DNA from 4 places in the Paenibacillus sp. J14 genome. Region 2 is predicted to be linked to each of the others. Evidence: riboswitches for the same ligand, from Rfam matches in the RefSeq annotation. Region 2 holds a riboswitch; each other region holds the start of a gene.

Region 1 (4,271 bases), on a different contig from region 2:
GATGGCTTCGGCTTGTTCTGCGTTCATGGTGATTTCAGGCATTTGCGGCTTGGCTTCTTGCGCAGCCTCTTCCCGGCTTGGCAAGGTGAACATCAATACAAGGGCTAAAGCGCCTGCGATGACGAACAAACCGCTCATGATCCACTTTTGCATTTCAATCGCCCCTCCTATGTATGCTACCTATCCATTATAACGGAACACACGGGTTGATCATAGTCTTTGTGTCCAAATTAGGAACAAAAATTATCCGTTTCCATTAAATTGTGTGCCATAAGTCATAGTCTTAATCAAAACAAGACATAAAAAAGAGCGTGCCCTTATTCAGGCAGCCCTTTATGAACCATACAATAGAACGGTTTGGACACCCCGCCAGGTGTCATCTTCTCATACAGATCGGTAATGACAAACCCCGCCTTCTGGTAAGCCCGGATCGCTCGGGTGTTCCAGGTCAGCACTTCCAGGTCAATCTGATGATCCGGCTTACGACGCCAGGCTTCCTCCACGATGGTCCTCACAAACAGCTTGCCCAGCCCGTGGCCGCATAGCTCGGGCTTCATACCGATGCCAAGCCGGGTGACTCCTTCCATCGGGAAGTACTGAGCGAAGCCGGCAAGCTCCCCCTTCTCATCCAACACGGAGACATACTGTTCGGCGCGGATCGCCGGGTTCCCAAACTCCACGTCGAGCGCTTTCATTTGCTCCCATGGCAGCCAACTGTAGATGTCATAAGGAGAATCGTAACGCCAGGTGCAAATTTCCGCGCCATGGGCTTCTTCCATCGGTACGATACGAAACGGAGACATCGTTTGGTCCATATTGCCCCCTCCTTAATTAAAGGAAAGTCCGTCGTAATTGTTCCATTATCCTCACAATAGCCGGAATTACGCAGCTTGTAAAGGTTTTTGCCTACCCTTCGGGAAATTAAAATTGTGGGATTTCTCCTGGATATTTAGCTTTGCGGCAACCTTTTTCCCGGTTGTTTCGTTATATAGATAAGAGTACAGATAAAAAAAGACCGCAAGGCGGTTCCAACGAGAACCCGGCCCAGCGGCGAATTAGTGATGATGAACAGGATGAAACCGATAGATCAATGGATTACGATTCCGCAGCGTAGACGGAATAACCGTACTTACTGAGAACACGCTTCGCGCCAACGTAGCGGTTCTGGTAATAACTGTTGCTTAGCTTGTCGATCCGGATGCCCTTGGATGAGGATGCATGGGCGAATTCACCGTCGCCGACGTAAACACCAACATGGGATACTTTGCCCGTCCCCGTCGTCTTGAAGAAGACGAGATCCCCAGCTTGAAGCTCGCTCTTCGGTACCGGTGTGCCTTGCTTATACTGAGCGGCAGACACACGTGCTAACTTGATACCCATCTTGCTGAAGACGTACCGGGTAAATCCAGAGCAATCAAATCCCGCTGTCGTGGTGCCGCCAAATTTATAAGGCGTCCCGTACACGGAATCGACGATACTGGATAGCGTCGTTGTCTCGGCTTTTGCGGAGTCGGCAAAGGCGCTACCTGCCCCCAAGGTGAATAGGAGGGCTAAACTCGTTACCGCTGCTGTCAAAGTCTTTCTCAAGATGTCTTACTCCTTCCAAGGCCTACGAGGTTAGCTTATGGATTCGGTTGAAGGTTCCCTATGATCTGCTATAGCGGTAAGTTAAAAAGTCATCTTCGGATCACGAAGTAACTCAGGATGGAGATTCTAACCTTGATTGAAATGGTAAGTTAAAAAGTCATCTTCGGATCACGAAGGATGAGACTGTTACCTTTTATAGCGAAATCAATTCACCCTTTGGTGGGTCCCCCGCTTCCCGGGTGCGTGGGAATTCGGCAGTTTCATTGTAGATGGCACCCAAGATCTTGCATAGAAATAGTTACAACAATAATTACAAAGTTGTTACCATTTACGTTCTTCATTTTACCAAAGCCGTCCAGAGATGACAAGTTTGTCGAAAAAAACGCTTCTATTGGCCTGTGTTCGCGAAGGGATTCGTGGGTAATGGTTCCTAAGAGACTAGGGCTAAAGAAAAGAGTAGGAGAAAGAAAGGGGATCCAAGGAAAAAACCCGCAGAGACGTTGTAATCAACATCCCCACGGGCTTCGTAGCGAGTTCTTATTGAACATCATCGTGATCAGCAATTTCACCGGTTACATCTTCATACTTGTCGTTGCTCATGATTCGTTTCGCGCCAACGTAACGCTCGACGTAGTACTTCTCGCTTAATTTGCTGATGACTACACCTTTGGAGGAGGAGGCATGAGCAAATTTGCCGTCGCCGACATAGATGCCGACATGAGAAACGCCTTTGCCGGAAGTATTAAAGAAGACCAAATCGCCTTCGATCAGTTCGCTCTTGTCAACCTCCGTACCCATTTTGTATTGGGATGCGGACTGATGAGGCAGCTTGATGCCGATCTTCGAGAAGACGTACATCGTAAATCCAGAACAGTCGAATCCGGAGGTTGTGGTTCCGCCTGCAACGTAGCTGCTACCAAGCGCGCCGTCGATGACACTGTCCAGTTTGGAATCGGCGAAAACGCTGCCAGTTCCAATGGTGAAAAGCATGGCAAAACTTACTGCTGCTACCGTCAAACGCTTCTTCAAGAAGTTATGCTCCTTCCAATGCCTACGAGGTTAGCTTAAGGATTCGGTTGAAGGTTCCCTATGATCCCTCTCAAACGAGATCAATTCACCCAAAGTGGTTCCCCCGTTTCCCTGGTGAAGGGAATTCGGCTTTGTTTTTCACACCTGTCATTTCTAATTTGACATCCGGCACGAATCTCCTGCCAAAGATGACAAAAATAATTACAAAACTGTTACTGAAATTGCGTTGCTGTTATTGTAACAAAGGTAGGTATCTTTTGGCAATGCTTAATTCACAAGATTAAGAGGGGAAATAGGACGGAAGGCCTTCGCCGAACGGCGAAGGCCTTGATGTTACAGGGTTTTGAGGAGTTAAAAAATTTTAACTTTTTTGTGCCTTGGACTGCCAAAGATGAAATTGAGAGGCGATCTTCCAGACCTTAAATGTGCAGCGAAAGAGAGGATAAGCCTGCTGCAGGATGAGGGCCAGCATCCCCGTCCAAATCCAAGATGCGGTGCCGAAGAGAAGGAAGAGGATCAGGCCAAAAGCCCCGAGAATTAGCGAGATAGAGATGCCCTGCAACAGGGTTCGGAAGCAAGCTAGCAGGGAATTCCAAACTCCGGCTTTAAACAAGTAGCCGAACTGGACAAACAATAGGCATTGCCGGATAAACCAACCGTAAATGAACCAGCCCAGGATCAGCCCAAGCCCAGTGAGCCAGGTTGCCATCGGAAGTTCCATCCCGGTCAACCCCGGCCAAAGCGACAGTAGTCTCGGCACAATCCAGAAGGCGGGCAACAAGGTAAGCACGAGCTCCATCGCGTAGAACAAAATTACCGGTTTACCAAATTCCTTCATTCCTCGGAACAGGGGGAAGCCGGGGTTGCGATTTTCCGCCGGTGTGAAGCCGTAGAAGATTCCCGCCTGGATCAACGGAGTCAAGATCATGCGCAGGACGATCATCCCTGCCAGCAGCCAGCAATACAACCGAACCTCGGGATTGCTCCATAAATTCATCTGTCCCTCAAGCAAGAACAGGAGTTTCGATAGCGCCGTGGGCGGCGGGTCAGGATATCTTTGCAGCAGCGCCGTTACGGCAGTATCGACCAACCGGTACAAGAACAATCCCCACAGCAGCTGGTACAGGAACAAGATGATGACCGAGGGAAATTGGCTTTTCAGGGCAGTCCACCCTAAACGAACGAAACTCATTTCTTTCCCTCCTTATAGAAGTATGGACCTAGGGTTACCACAGAAGTCCTCCAAGGATCGCTTCAAGCAGCTTGGTGACGCTCATATTGGAGCGAGACAACGTGGTTTCAGGGACTTCTGCTTTCAGATAGTTGTTGATGTGAAGGTTCTCCACCGTTAAGGTGTAGTCCGGGTCGATCTGAACCCATGCCAGCGGTGCTTTATATTGCAGCTTGATCTCGAGGCGAGAATCTTCCCCGTTCCATTGCTTGCGTACGGTGTGCCCATCGGTGAAGGTGAACAGCAGCGGAACCTTCGGATGGGTTGCCCCTTTGCGGGTAAAGACCACTTTCGACTCGTATATCTGACCGCTTTCCTGGTTGATTGGAGTGATTTGAATGTTGTCTACTGCAAAATCCGCCATTTTCCCATCATAGACGTATTGTTGAAAATACGCTTTCCAACTGCGGCCGGTCACTTGCTC
Region 2 (4,271 bases):
GATTGACATGGACCGGATTTTGCGGATGCTTCGACCTTTTCAAGGGCGGGTTGTGGTTAAAGAATCAGGGATGCATGCGGTGGAAGATTATTTAATGTCGCGGTATCAGATGTATTGGCAGGTTTATTTCCACCCGGTGACGCGGAGCTCGGAGATCATTCTTCGGCAAATTTTGCGTCGGGCTAAGGAATTATACCGGAGCGGGCATTCTTTTTGCTTCTTGCCGCATCCGTTACCGAACTTATTTCAAGGGGATATCAGCGTAACCGATTATTTGCAGCTGGACGAAGCGCTGATGCAAACGACCTTCATGCAGTGGACGAGAGAAGACGACGAGCGGTTAAGCGATTTATGTTCTCGGTTTTTGAATCGTAAGCTGTATAAATATGTAGAATTAGATTCATCGGAGCTGGAAATGCTGGACGAGATTCGGAACGCCTTTAGACAAGTCGGTCTTGAACCTGAATACGACATGGAAATTGATTTTCCGACGGATCTGCCGTATGATGTGTTCCGTCCGGACGGCGGGGTTTGGCAGAAGCAAATTTTGTTGTTGGACCGGCAGGAGCGGCTGCGGGAAATTTCGGAAGTCTCGGATATCGTGCGGTCGATCAGCGGATTACACCGGGGGAAGACGCATTTGTACTATCCGGATAATAAATTGTGTGCTGTAATGGAGCGGCTGCCTCGCCCGGTAGCCCGCATTTTCGAGCAACGGAAATAGGAGGATGACAAGGTTTATGTTATTTGATACGCATACGCATTTGGATGCTCCCCAATTTGACGAGGACCGCGAGGAAGTGATCGCGCGCGCTGTGGAACAAGGGGTTACGCGGATGATCAACATCGGATTTAACCGTGAGACAATCCCTTCGACCATGAAGCTGGCAGAGACCTATGACTTCATTTATGCCGCGGTCGGATGGCATCCGCAAGACGCGATTACGATGCAAGAGGGCGATTTGGACTGGATTGCAGAATTGTGCAAGCATGAGAAGGTCGTCGCCATCGGAGAAATTGGGCTGGATTATTATTGGGATACGTCCCCTAAGGACGTTCAACATAAGGTTTTTCGCCAGCAAATTGGACTGGCTCGCAGCTTAGGTATGCCGATTTCCATTCATAATCGGGACGCTCACGAAGACGTGGTTCGCATCCTTCGGGAAGAGAAGGCCAACGAGGTTGGAGGCGTGATGCACTCCTTCTCCGGCAGTTGGGAAATTGCCAAAATGTGTCTAGATTTGGGATTTCATTTGTCGTTTGGCGGGCCGATTACGTTTAAAAATGCAAAACAACCCAAGGAAGTGTTGGCCAAGACGCCGATGGACCGTTTGCTGATCGAAACGGATTCCCCTTATTTAACGCCGCATCCATATCGTGGTAAACGAAATGAGTCTGCTCATGTTCGTTTGGTTGCGGAAATGGCAGCCGAGCTCAAAGGGGTTACTTTTGAGGAAATCGCGGAAATTACCACCCGAAATGCATTGGAACGATTTGGAATTCCGAGTATTTGAGAGCAAAACGGATGAAATAAAGAGGATTTCGGAAAGATTAATGCTTTTTAACCCTCAAAAACAAGGTCATTACATTTTTTTAACCATTTTTTTAAAAAAACGTGGTTGATTACTCCTTTACAACCTGCATCGAAACAGGATAGAATCTTTTCAGTATCGATTCGGTTCGTTTTGGACTGAACCATACGATGCTTGGTTCCATGAACCAGTCTCGCTGAATCTCCTTATGACGGAGAACGGGGGAACCAATACGAATTGCAGGTTGGCGGCAGCCTAATCGCGTTCGTATTTGATTTCTTTCCAGGGTCTATGGGGTGAATTCAAGGTCATTGCGCCATGAGCGAATGTACTGAGAAAGGGCGGCTCTCTTTCGCCCGAACCCGACAGCTAACCTCGTAAGCGAATAAGAGAGGTCACTCGTGCAGCTATTACACCCAAGACATTCAAGAAGCCACGAAGGAGTTCCTCTAACTCTTTCTCCCGGCTTCTTTTGTTTTGAATAAAAGTAATAGGGTCGTCATACTGTTGGAAAACAGGAGGTGACGACAAGCAGGAGAGACTGGTCAAGGATGCAAAACGCTTAGGATTAAATTTAAGATCAGTGTTCAAAAAGTCAGGTTTTCAGCACCGAGAAGGTTGGATGAAGCTAGGGACTGAGTAGCGCAGCGTACATGGGAGTACGTGAGCAACGGAAGGCCCGGCTGAATTCAAGATTCGATGCCGAATTCACTTCTTGACCTGCTTCGTGATCAAAAGATGACTTTTTGACTACCTTAGGCGTTTTGTAAAAAGTAACTGTAGTCGCGTCAATCGTTATCATGCATCGACCTAGACGGCGGGACTATGAAGGAGGACGGAAGAAATGGGCATTTTCCGCAAAGAGGAGACCCATGAATCACGCTCATCCAGCATGTCTTACGCAATGCGATGGAAGCATGAGAATTTACGTCAGATAGCGCTCGTCGGCGTTCTGGCCATCGCGGGAATCATCATCATCCTAATCTGGCTGTATAGCCAGGCACAGAAGGAAGTATCCCTGATCGTGGACGGGAATGTCCAGTCAGTGGAGACAACCCAATCCAGTGTAGCTCATCTGCTGGAGGAACAATCGATTAAGCTCAGTGCGAAGGATTCAGTATCCCTCCCGCTGGAAAGCTCGCTGAAGAACGGTGACCGCATTGTCATAGTACGCGCGAAGCCGGTCAGTGTGACCGCGGACGGCAATACGAAAGTCCACTTCACGACGCAAAGCAAAGTCGAGGGCGTATTGTCCGAGCTCGGCATCACTTTGGGTGAAGACGACAAGGTGACTCCGACATTGGACAGTAAAGTTACCGAGAACCTGAATGTGAAGGTCGTTCGGGTCAGCAAGCAAACGGTGCAGACGAAGGAGGCCGTGCCCTTTAGCGTGGTCAAAACGTCGGACGATAAGCTGCTGAAAGGCACCACGAAAGTGATCCAGGAAGGTTCCGAAGGTCTGGTCATTCACAACATTGAGAAAACTTACGAAGACGGAAAATTCGTGGCGAAGCGTTGGCTCGGCAAAGAGGTCTCCAAAGAAGCTCAGCCGAAGGTGATCGCAGTCGGTACGAAGAAACCTACCGAGGTTCTGTCGGCCAGCATCAGCCGTAAGGGAAATACGGTGAACATCAGCGGAACGACGACCAAAGGTGGCGTCTCATTCAAATATAAAAAAGTCTTGAAAAATGTTACGTTAACCGCGTATTCGGCGGAAGAAGACGGGATTGGCACCCGCACGGCCTCGGGTACCCGCGTGACGGAAGGCAGAACGATTGCGGTGGATAAAGACGTCGTTCCGCTTGGTTGGTGGGTATACATCGAAGGAATCGGCTTCCGTAAGGCAGAGGATACCGGCGGGGCCATCGATGGCCATAAGATGGATGTGTATTTTGATAGTCTGAAGGATGCGAAGAAATTCGGCCGCAAGAAGGGCCGCACCGTCTACGTGATCGGTCCGACGAAGCCGGAATTGAACTAAGGTCTCGTTCTCTTTCGTTTTACAATGCGGAGGGAATGAGATAGTATTAGGATGATGAATAAGACAGTGGATTAGAAGAGGATGTAATGATCCTCTTCTTTTTGTTATTCTGGTGGAGACAAGCAAGAACAGGAAGGAAGACAAAATCATGATCAAAGAGGTCATCGTGGTGGAGGGTCGAGACGACACCGTGGCCATTAAGCGCGCCGTAGAGGCGGATACCATCGAGACCGGAGGTTCGGCGATCGGCGAAGCTGTGCTCAAGAAAATCGCATTGGCGCAGGAACGCCGGGGCGTGATTATTTTTACGGACCCCGACCATGCCGGGGAGCGGATTCGCAAAATTGTGGCCGCACGGGTGCCGGGCTGCAAGCACGCTTTCCTGCCGGAGGCGGAGGCGACGAAGCGAGGCGACATCGGGGTGGAGAACGCCTCGCCGGAGGCGATTCGCGCCGCGTTATCTCGGGTTCGCAGCGAAGCGCCTGGAGTAGAGGCCGCGATCACCTGGGAAGACTTGATAAACGCAGGGTTAATCGTGCACCCGCAAGCGGCGGCGCGGCGAAAAGCGCTGGGCGAGCTGCTGGGTATCGGATATTGTAACGGAAAGCAGCTCTACAAGCGGTTAACCGTGTTCCGGATCAGCCGCGAGGAGTTTGCAGCTGCGTTAGCCGAGTTGGAAAGCAAAGGAGTTTAAGAACCATGAGCATAAGGGAAGACGTATCCACACCGCGCCGGACGAAGGAGATCATCCAGCGGCA
Region 3 (4,271 bases), on a different contig from region 2:
CCTTACCGTCACCTTAGCGCATCTGATTATCGTGAGGAGTTTCTGCCCCACGCCAAGCCGCTGGTCATGGAAGCGCTCGGTCGGCTCCGCGATAGGCATGGCATTGTGGTGATCGAGGGGGCTGGAAGCCCAGCGGAGATCAACCTGAAGCAACGGGATATCGTTAACATGAACTTGGCCGAATGGGCGGATGCTCCCGTGATTTTGGTGGGGGATATCGACCGTGGCGGGGTGTTTGCCTTTCTTGTTGGTACCCTGGAGCTGCTTGAACCGCACGAACGCGCTCGCGTAAAAGGGTTCATTATCAATAAGTTTCGCGGCGATCTGTCTCTGCTGCAGCCTGGCCTGGATTGGCTGGAGCAGCGGACCGGAATCCCCGTACTTGGAGTTCTCCCCTACCTAAATAATCTGGAGATCGAAGCGGAGGATTCCGTTGTCCTGGATACCTATCCAGCTCGTTCAGCGCCATCCGCAACGCAGGAGCTGGATATCGCCGTTATCCGTTATCCGCATATTTCTAACTTCACGGATTTTGACCCGTTGGCAGCCGAACCGGACGTATCGTTACGTTATGTAAGCAAGCTGTCAGAACTTGGACATCCCGATGTGGTGATTTTGCCGGGGACCAAGGATACGATCAGCGATCTGGAATTTTTGCGCGGGCAAGGGCTGGCAGGGGCAGTTTGCAACCTGATCGATGAGGGGACGCACACCCAGCTGGTCGGAATTTGCGGCGGATATCAAATGCTGGGCGAACAACTGCATGACCCTGAAGGCGTAGAGTCCAATGAACCGAGGTCGGCATTGGGTCTGGGCCTGCTCCCCTTGGCTACAACCTTTCTCCCAGGTAAAAAAACGGTGCGCGTGCACGGATATACGTGCGAGGACCATCCGATCGCATTGCATCCTCAGAACCAGGAGCTGCCGATCTCAGGCTATGAGATTCATGCCGGATCAACCCAGCAGTTGCGGGACACTCGTCCCTTATTTATGCTTCGGGTCAATGAGGAGCCAGTACAAGGGTCAGGGACAGCCCCGGAGTTAGAACAGGCTGAGACGCAAACACATCCGGAAGGCGCAGCCCGCGCCGATGGCAGGGTGTTTGGGACGTATCTGCACGGAGTGTTCCATAATGATGCCTGGCGACGTGCTTGGCTGGACGGACTGCGTACGAGCAAAGGGCTGGAACCTTTGAACGTCACCTTTGTTTCTTCCTCACGGAAGGAGGAAGCCTTCGATCGGTTAGCGGAGCAGGTTCGCAGGCATTTGCGCATGAATCTCATTTACGACATTATTGGGATCCAAGGTAAGCTTTGACAAATTGGGTAAGGATAAGGTAGGATAAAAGTACGCTTAATTTTCGATGGGTAAAGTCGAAAAGCGGGGGAACCAATCTTTTGGGGCGAATCGTTGCAAGTTTAACGTAGGGAACCATCTTCCCGAGCCCGTCAGCTAACCTCGTTTGCAGTGGATGGGTCATTTTTAATATTATTTCAGTCATCATTTAATGACCCTGTTCTTTGAAGCGGGGTCTTTTTGCGTTCTGCAAGACCTTTGACCCGAGCATTCGGCGGAGTACTCGCATTCACTGCAAGTTTCGAGCTTCTTCTTTACGCATCGTACTAATAAAGGAGGAGAGGATTTATGGCTAGTCCGAAGTACATCACCGATATTGCCAAGGTGAGCCAGTTGTCCGAGCAGGAGCGGCAGGACTTGAAACCGATTACCGACAAATTTGTTTTTCGGGTGAACGACTACTATTTGAGTTTGATCGACTGGAATGATCCGGAGGACCCGATCCGCAAGTTGGTGATCCCCAATACGGGAGAACTGAAGGAATATGGGCGCTGGGACGCTTCTGACGAAGCGGCGAACTACGTGGTGCCTGGCTGCCAGCACAAATATCGAACGACCGCGCTGCTGATTGTGTCCGAGGTTTGCGGCTCCTATTGCCGATACTGCTTCCGTAAACGGTTATTCCGCAACGATGTGAAGGAAGCGATGGCGGATGTCACACCTGGCATTGAGTACATCGCACAGCATCCGGAGATTAATAACGTCCTGTTAACCGGCGGTGACAGCTTGATCTTAGCGACCAGAAAGCTGCGTTCGATTCTCGAGCGGCTAAGAGCTATTGAGCATGTAAAAATCATCCGCCTCGGTTCCAAAATTCCTGTGTTTAATCCTATGCGTATTTATGAAGATCCGGAGTTGCTGGATCTGATTCGGGAGTTCTCCACCGTTGATCAACGGATTTATGTTATGGCGCATATCAATCATCCGCGCGAAATTACCCCTGAGGCCAAAAGAGGGTTCCAGGCGCTGCACGACGCCGGGGCTATCGTGGTCAATCAAACGCCGATTCTCAAAGGCATCAACGATGATGCGGCCGTGCTTGGTGAATTGCTAGATCGCTTATCTTGGGCTGGCGTCACTCCGTACTATTTCTTTATTAATCGTCCCGTAGCCGGAAATGCTGACTTTGTCATCCCATTGAAACGAGCGTATGAGCTAGTAGAGGAAGCGAAAGCCCGTACTTCAGGGCTTGGAAAGCGCGTGCGATTATCGATGAGTCATTCTTCAGGAAAAATCGAAATCCTGGCTATCGAAAACGGGCAGGCCTATCTCAAGTATCATCAGTCCCGGGACGGTGAATACGGCAAGTTTATGATTTTGCCTTGCCCGGATGATGCGACCTGGTTTGACGATTTGCCAGGCAGTGAAGCGTACTGGAAGAAGCCGGAAAAGAAGCTGGATTCGAAGGCGGATACGCAATCGGATCAGACAACAGAAGATGCGGCTTCTGCAAGCCCAGTGACGATTTAAGGGATAAAACAAAACGTACCCTTTCCGTTTCCCCGATCAGGGGAACGTGAAGGGTACGTTTTATTTTTAGAGTCAGATCCGGAATTTTGCAATCGATTCCTGCAACGACAACGCCTGCTCATACAGTGAGCGAACTGTACGCGCGTGCGCTTCCATTTCGTCCAGCTGTTGCTGCGAGTAGCTGCTGATTTGCTCCATGTTCTCCAGCGATTTGGCGGTAATATTGGCCGATTCCTCTACCGATGCGGTGACTTCCTCGGTACCGGCAGATACCTCTTGGGTGGAGGCTGAAACCGATTGAATCGTCAAGTTCACGTTCTGAATCAGCTTCGTTAATTGTTCAAACGCTTGACCCGCTTGCTTCACCCGTTCGGTTCCGGAGACGATTTCCTCGCTGGCCCGCTGCATGGCGTTGACCGAATTTTCCGATTCTTCTCGGATACTGAGCAGGTTCTCGCCGATTTCCTCCATCGCTCGGCGGGACTGTTCAGCCAGCTTACGAACTTCCTCGGCCACGACAGCAAAGCCTTTGCCGTGTTCGCCGGCACGTGCAGCTTCAATCGCCGCGTTCAGCGCCAAAATATTAATTTGCTTCGTAATTTCTGTAATGGTACCTACCACGTTCGAAATGGACTCGGAACGATCATTCAGCGTGCGGATATGCTCCAACGTGCGATTAGCCGCATCTTCGACATGCTGCATTTGCGTAACCGCTGTTTGCGCCAAATGATTTCCGGCGTCAGCCTCCTCTGCAGCTTGTCCAATCCGTTCCGTGACTTCGGCAGACGAAGACGCAATATGCTGTACACCTTGCGAAATTTCTTCCATCGCACGGGCGTTTTCGGCTGCTGCGGAAGCAATCGTCATGCTGCCCGCTTCGATTTCCTTCGTAGCTGCATTGGAACGGGCAATCAAATCTTCAAACGTTGTCACCGATCGGGATAAGTTCTCAGATCCGTCTACGACCACTTGGGACGTTTGCATCACTGCAGCGAACATGTTTTTGAGCTGAAGCGTCATCGTTTGGAAGCTTCCGGCGAGTTGGGCAATTTCGTCATGTCCTTTCACTTCGATGGTATGACGGAAGTCTCCGCCAGCCATTTGCTCCGTGACCTTCACCAGCTTGCGAATTGGCTTCGTGATTCGCGTACTTGCAAAATACGCTGCGGCCATGCCCACCACAATGACAAGTAAGGTGATGCCGATACAGATGTATAAAATTTGGTCTTTCTTCTTATCGATGAAGGTAGCGTCAAGGCCCACGGCGAGCATCGCTTTGCTGCCGGGAATCGCGATGAAAGCTGTTTTGTGCGAGCCGAATTTGTCGGTATACAACTCACTGATTTGTACCCCGCCATTGGCCGCAGCGGTCATGGCCGGCTGAAGCTCCAGCTTGTCGCCGGGGGTCATCTCCGAGTTCTCATTCGTCGCCAGAACTGTAGCGC
Region 4 (4,271 bases), on a different contig from region 2:
TGCTGATTTGCACAAGCAGTGGTTGACGTTCTACTGGAACGAGTACAGCAAGGAAGCCCATGCCGGGCTGGCGCAGATGTACGTCGATGATGAGCGCTTTAAAGCTTATTACGACAAGGATCAGCCTGGAGCGGCCGAGTTCCTGCGGGATGCGATTCAAATCTATACCGGGATGAAGAAATAGTAGTATTGAGAAGAACTCCGCGACGGGATGCCGCGGAGTTCTTTTTACGCGAGGGGCGTGAATTGAAATGGCTCTAGAATTTTCTGGCGTTAGGCTAAGCCTAAATTCATCGGTGAATCAATTGCGGCTTAAACCCAGTTTCCGTTGCGGAATACCGGCTCAATCGTTCCATCCGCGAGCTCTCCATCAATGTTGAGCTCTGCGGAGCCGATCATAAAATCCACGTGCGTTAGACTGACGTTGGCACCTCTGGCGAGCAGTTCTTCTTTGCTTAGCTGAGCGCCGTTTTCGATATTCACCGGATACGCGCTGCCCAAGGCGAAATGGCACGATGCGTTCTCGTCGATCCCGGTGTTATAGAAGATTCGGTTTAGTTTGGAGATAGGCGAATCATGCGGTACCAGAGCGATTTCGCCAAGGTGCTGGGCTCCTTCGTCGGTTTGAAGCAGATTCTCCAAATGCTCCCGTCCGGATTTGGCGTCGAAGCTTACGACTTTACCGTCTTTGAAGGTCAGCGTAAGGCCTTCCACAAGCTGGCCGTTCAAATTCAGCGGCATCGTGCTGGTGACGGTCCCGTTCACACCGGTACGGTGCGGCATGGAGTAGATTTCTTCCGTTGGCATATTGGCGACAAAATAGTTCCCTGCCGCATTGTAATCACCTCCGCCAAGCCATAGATGGCCTTCAGGCAACTCGACGTGGAGATCGGTGCCCGGCGCGCGGTAGTGCAGTTTTTTGTAACGTTTGGCATTCATATGCTCTTGCCGTTCTTTTAACTGTTGGATATGCGCGTGCCAGGCCGCGATCGGATCCTCGCGGTCAACGCGATTCATTTTGAATACGGCTTCCCACATTGCCGTAATCCGCTGTTCTTCGGGTAAATCGGCAAACACTTTGTCGGCCCAAGCCTTCGTTGGGGCTTTGATCAGCGACCAAGTGATCCGGTTGTTGCGCGTTTGGGCGGAATGCTTCTCCCGCGCTTTTGCTGCTGCTTTGACTGCGGTAGACACCTTGGAAGAAGGGATGCCGCGGAACAACTCCGGATCGGGTACTTTAATCCGAAGGATCGCACCGCCTTCCTCACCGAACTGTTCCGCCATATCAGCGAGCCACTGCGGGTAGTAGGCCAAGGATTCGTCCGTTGCATGCTCATAACGAATGCGGGTAATTTGCTCGTCCTCCCAATCGACGTGGACGTATCTGGCTCCGGCATCGTAGGCTTTAGCCACCAGCAGGCGGGTGAAATCCACCGTTTCCAGCGGTGCCGTCAGCATCAGGTTTTGACCGGGTTGGATGTTGACGCCAACGCGGATGACCAATTCGGCGTATTTTTCGAGAAGAACCTCAAAAGCTTCCATCATGTATTCCTCCAATAGGTTCAATAATATTCGTATTTCCGGAATTGCAAACAAGACTTATTGTAGCATGGAACTAGCGGAGAGAGAAAAAGTTAGTGATGGGAAGCGCATAGGTTCTATTGGATATGCCATAAATCGTGCATGATTTGAGCTGTATTTTCACATCCTAATCTCATCATTGCTCGAGGAGGAACTGAACATGGAAAATCCATTTTCCAGCTTACAATCCCAAAATCCAATTTCACTTGCACAACAATCGGTCAAAAAAGCGCATCGCGCGGTGACCCAAGCTCAATCGCATCCTCGTGAAGAAACGTTGGAGGGGGCACGTAACGCGATCGAAAAAGCGGAAAACGCCATCTCCCAGGCCGAAGGCCGGATGAATCCGGAACCGATCGAACGGGCCAAAGAAGACTTGGCCGAGGATCAAGCTGCATTGGCAGAAGTGGAAAACCAACTGGAATCATAATGAAGCCTGGGGGCGGGGATCCATCCAGAGATTTGGGTTGAATCTTCCATCCTTCATATGATGAATTAACAGTTTAAATGTTAAAATTACAGATAATGGGTTGACATTGACTGGAATAGCCTTTACTATAGACACACGCTTAGTTTCCAGTTCATTACTGGAAAGCGGGGGAACCATTTTTTGGGGCGAATCATTCTTTAACGATTGTAGGGTACCATCTTACCCGAGTCCGTCAGCTAACCTCGTCAGCAGTGGATGGGTCTAGTTTCAATTAACTTCACGAAAACTTCCATGGCCCTTATTAAGGGCCATTTTATATTTTTTTGTGTGGACCCCTGCTGGCGGAGCTATGCTTTCCCCCAAGCGAGGGGTCTCTTTTTATTTACCCCGACATGAAGAAGAAAGGAGGGGGGCTGGGCTTCGGAATTGAACTTGATTCAAAACCTACTAAACCGATGCAAAAAATAGGAAAGAAAGGCTGTGAGGATGGTTGAGGAAAGTGTCATGGTTGTTGATTTCATTGCTAGTAGCGGTATCGTTAACTGCCTGCAACTCAGGGCAGAACGCTGATTCAAGAAATGAGTCGGATTCTAAGGCAGAAGGGACGCTGGCGAAGGCAATTCAAAACGGGTCTATAACGGTTGGGTTCGCTAATGAGAAGCCTTATGCCTACAAAGATGCTAACGGAGAACTCACCGGTGAAGCGGTGGAGATCGCACGAGTAATTCTCCAAAGGCTGGGCATTCACGAGATGAAGGGGGAGTTGACGGAATTCGGTTCCTTAATTGCCGGTTTGCAGGCGAACCGATTTGATCTGATTACCGCTGGAATGTTCGTTAACCCGGAACGGTGTGAAGCCGTGTTGTTTGCCAACCCGGAGTATAGCATAGGTGAAGCGATTGCCGTCAAAAAGGGGAATCCTCTCGGCCTCGGCAGCTATGAAGATATCGCTAATAACGAAAAAGCACGGGTTGCCGTAATGACTGGTGCAGTCGAAATCGGTTATTTGCAGAAATCCGGTGTACCGGATGAACGTATCATTCAAGTTCCAGATCAGGCGTCGGCCATTAGCGCGCTTCAATCTGGACGTGTCGAAGCGATCACGATGACGGGACCTTCCTTGCAGGCCATGCTTGAATCTGCGGGGGATCAAGACATCGAAAGAGTAAGCGAGTTTACGCAACCGGTGATTGACGGTCAAAGTGTTCGCGGTTACGGGGCAACGGCGTTCCGTTTGGCGGATAAGGAATTTCAAGAGGCTTATAACGCGGAACTGGCCAAGATGAAGGAATCGGGCGAGCTCTTGGAAATCTTGCAACAATTCGGATTCACAGAGCAGGAACTGCCCGGAGACATGACAGCAGCCGAGCTTTGCGGAGGATAATATGCCAGAATCCTGGATTGATTTTATCCCCACTCTACTAGAAGGAGCCAAAATTACTGTTACCGTCGCTATCTTGGCAACACTTCTAGCGGTTGTAACAGCCTTCGCCTCAGGATTGATGAGTTTATCCCGGTTGCGCCTTATTCGCTGGATCTCTTCAATATACGTCGAGGTGTTCCGTGGGACGTCCTTGCTCGTGCAGTTGTTTTGGTTGTATTTTGCGTTGCCCTTTGCGGGGATTGAACTTCCCAAGTTACTTGCGGCCGTGTTGGCGGTAGGATTAAACTTTGGAGCTTATGGATCCGAGGTTGTACGCAGCGCGATCTTGGCCGTGCCGAAAGGGCAATGGGAAGCGGCGATCGCCTTAAATATGACGCCGTGGCAGCGAATGAGCTATATCATTTTGCCTCAAGCCGCCTTAAGAATGCTTCCTCCGTTTGGCAATTTGCTTGTTGAATTGATTAAATCCACATCTCTCGTCTACTTCATCACCATGGCGGATCTCACATACCAAGCGATGGTTCTGCGGAACAACTACATTTCCTGGACTTCAGAGATTTTGCTCTTGCTCTTGCTGATGTATTTAGTGATGACGTCGCTTGTCTCTTTCGGCATCCGGGTGTGGGAGCGTAAATGGTCCGAAGGGAGGATGTAACCGATGTGGGATTGGAATTACGCTTTGGAAATCCTTCCGGAACTTCTCATCGCGCTGAGGATGACGGTTATTGCTACATTGTTGGGTTTTCTGAGCGCTGTGATCGGGGGACTGCTGCTGGCTCTCGCCATACGCTCTCGATGGGTCTGGCTGCGATTGACAGCGAAAGGGTTTAATGGGTTTATACGAAACACCCCGTTGCTGGTACAGGTATTTTTTAT

What was found. A riboswitch is a leader RNA that binds a small molecule or an ion and turns the genes downstream of it on or off. The one in region 2 is predicted to bind cyclic di-AMP.
Region 1: another riboswitch for cyclic di-AMP. It lies ahead of M891_RS0112555 (C40 family peptidase); the one in region 2 lies ahead of M891_RS0117745 (3D domain-containing protein).
Region 3: another riboswitch for cyclic di-AMP. It lies ahead of M891_RS0108685 (KamA family radical SAM protein); the one in region 2 lies ahead of M891_RS0117745 (3D domain-containing protein).
Region 4: another riboswitch for cyclic di-AMP. It lies ahead of ehuB (ectoine/hydroxyectoine ABC transporter substrate-binding protein EhuB); the one in region 2 lies ahead of M891_RS0117745 (3D domain-containing protein).

Annotation. Positions count from the first base shown of each region.
Region 1 is NZ_JADQ01000029.1:17,927-22,197, forward strand. Features, by position in the region: gene M891_RS23875 (c-type cytochrome) at 1-153, opposite strand, end outside; gene M891_RS0112545 (GNAT family N-acetyltransferase) at 318-815, opposite strand; gene M891_RS0112550 (C40 family peptidase) at 1,096-1,587, opposite strand; cyclic di-AMP (ydaO/yuaA leader) riboswitch at 1,592-1,854, opposite strand; gene M891_RS0112555 (C40 family peptidase) at 2,125-2,616, opposite strand; cyclic di-AMP (ydaO/yuaA leader) riboswitch at 2,621-2,757, opposite strand; gene M891_RS0112560 (hypothetical protein) at 2,978-3,808, opposite strand; gene M891_RS0112565 (M1 family metallopeptidase) at 3,843-4,271, opposite strand, start outside.
Region 2 is NZ_JADQ01000053.1:13,237-17,507, forward strand. Features, by position in the region: gene M891_RS0117735 (HD domain-containing protein) at 1-724, shown strand, start outside; gene M891_RS0117740 (TatD family hydrolase) at 741-1,514, shown strand; cyclic di-AMP (ydaO/yuaA leader) riboswitch at 1,717-1,931, shown strand; gene M891_RS0117745 (3D domain-containing protein) at 2,377-3,513, shown strand; gene rnmV (ribonuclease M5) at 3,662-4,207, shown strand; gene rsmA (16S rRNA (adenine(1518)-N(6)/adenine(1519)-N(6))-dimethyltransferase RsmA) at 4,213-4,271, shown strand, end outside.
Region 3 is NZ_JADQ01000017.1:52,535-56,805, reverse strand. Features, by position in the region: gene M891_RS0108690 (cobyric acid synthase) at 1-1,317, shown strand, start outside; cyclic di-AMP (ydaO/yuaA leader) riboswitch at 1,341-1,482, shown strand; gene M891_RS0108685 (KamA family radical SAM protein) at 1,645-2,826, shown strand; gene M891_RS0108680 (methyl-accepting chemotaxis protein) at 2,899-4,271, opposite strand, start outside.
Region 4 is NZ_JADQ01000023.1:59,902-64,172, forward strand. Features, by position in the region: gene M891_RS0111000 (MerR family transcriptional regulator) at 1-184, shown strand, start outside; gene M891_RS0111005 (aminopeptidase) at 313-1,542, opposite strand; gene M891_RS0111010 (hypothetical protein) at 1,742-2,011, shown strand; cyclic di-AMP (ydaO/yuaA leader) riboswitch at 2,138-2,277, shown strand; gene ehuB (ectoine/hydroxyectoine ABC transporter substrate-binding protein EhuB) at 2,502-3,395, shown strand; gene ehuC (ectoine/hydroxyectoine ABC transporter permease subunit EhuC) at 3,397-4,050, shown strand; gene ehuD (ectoine/hydroxyectoine ABC transporter permease subunit EhuD) at 4,054-4,271, shown strand, end outside.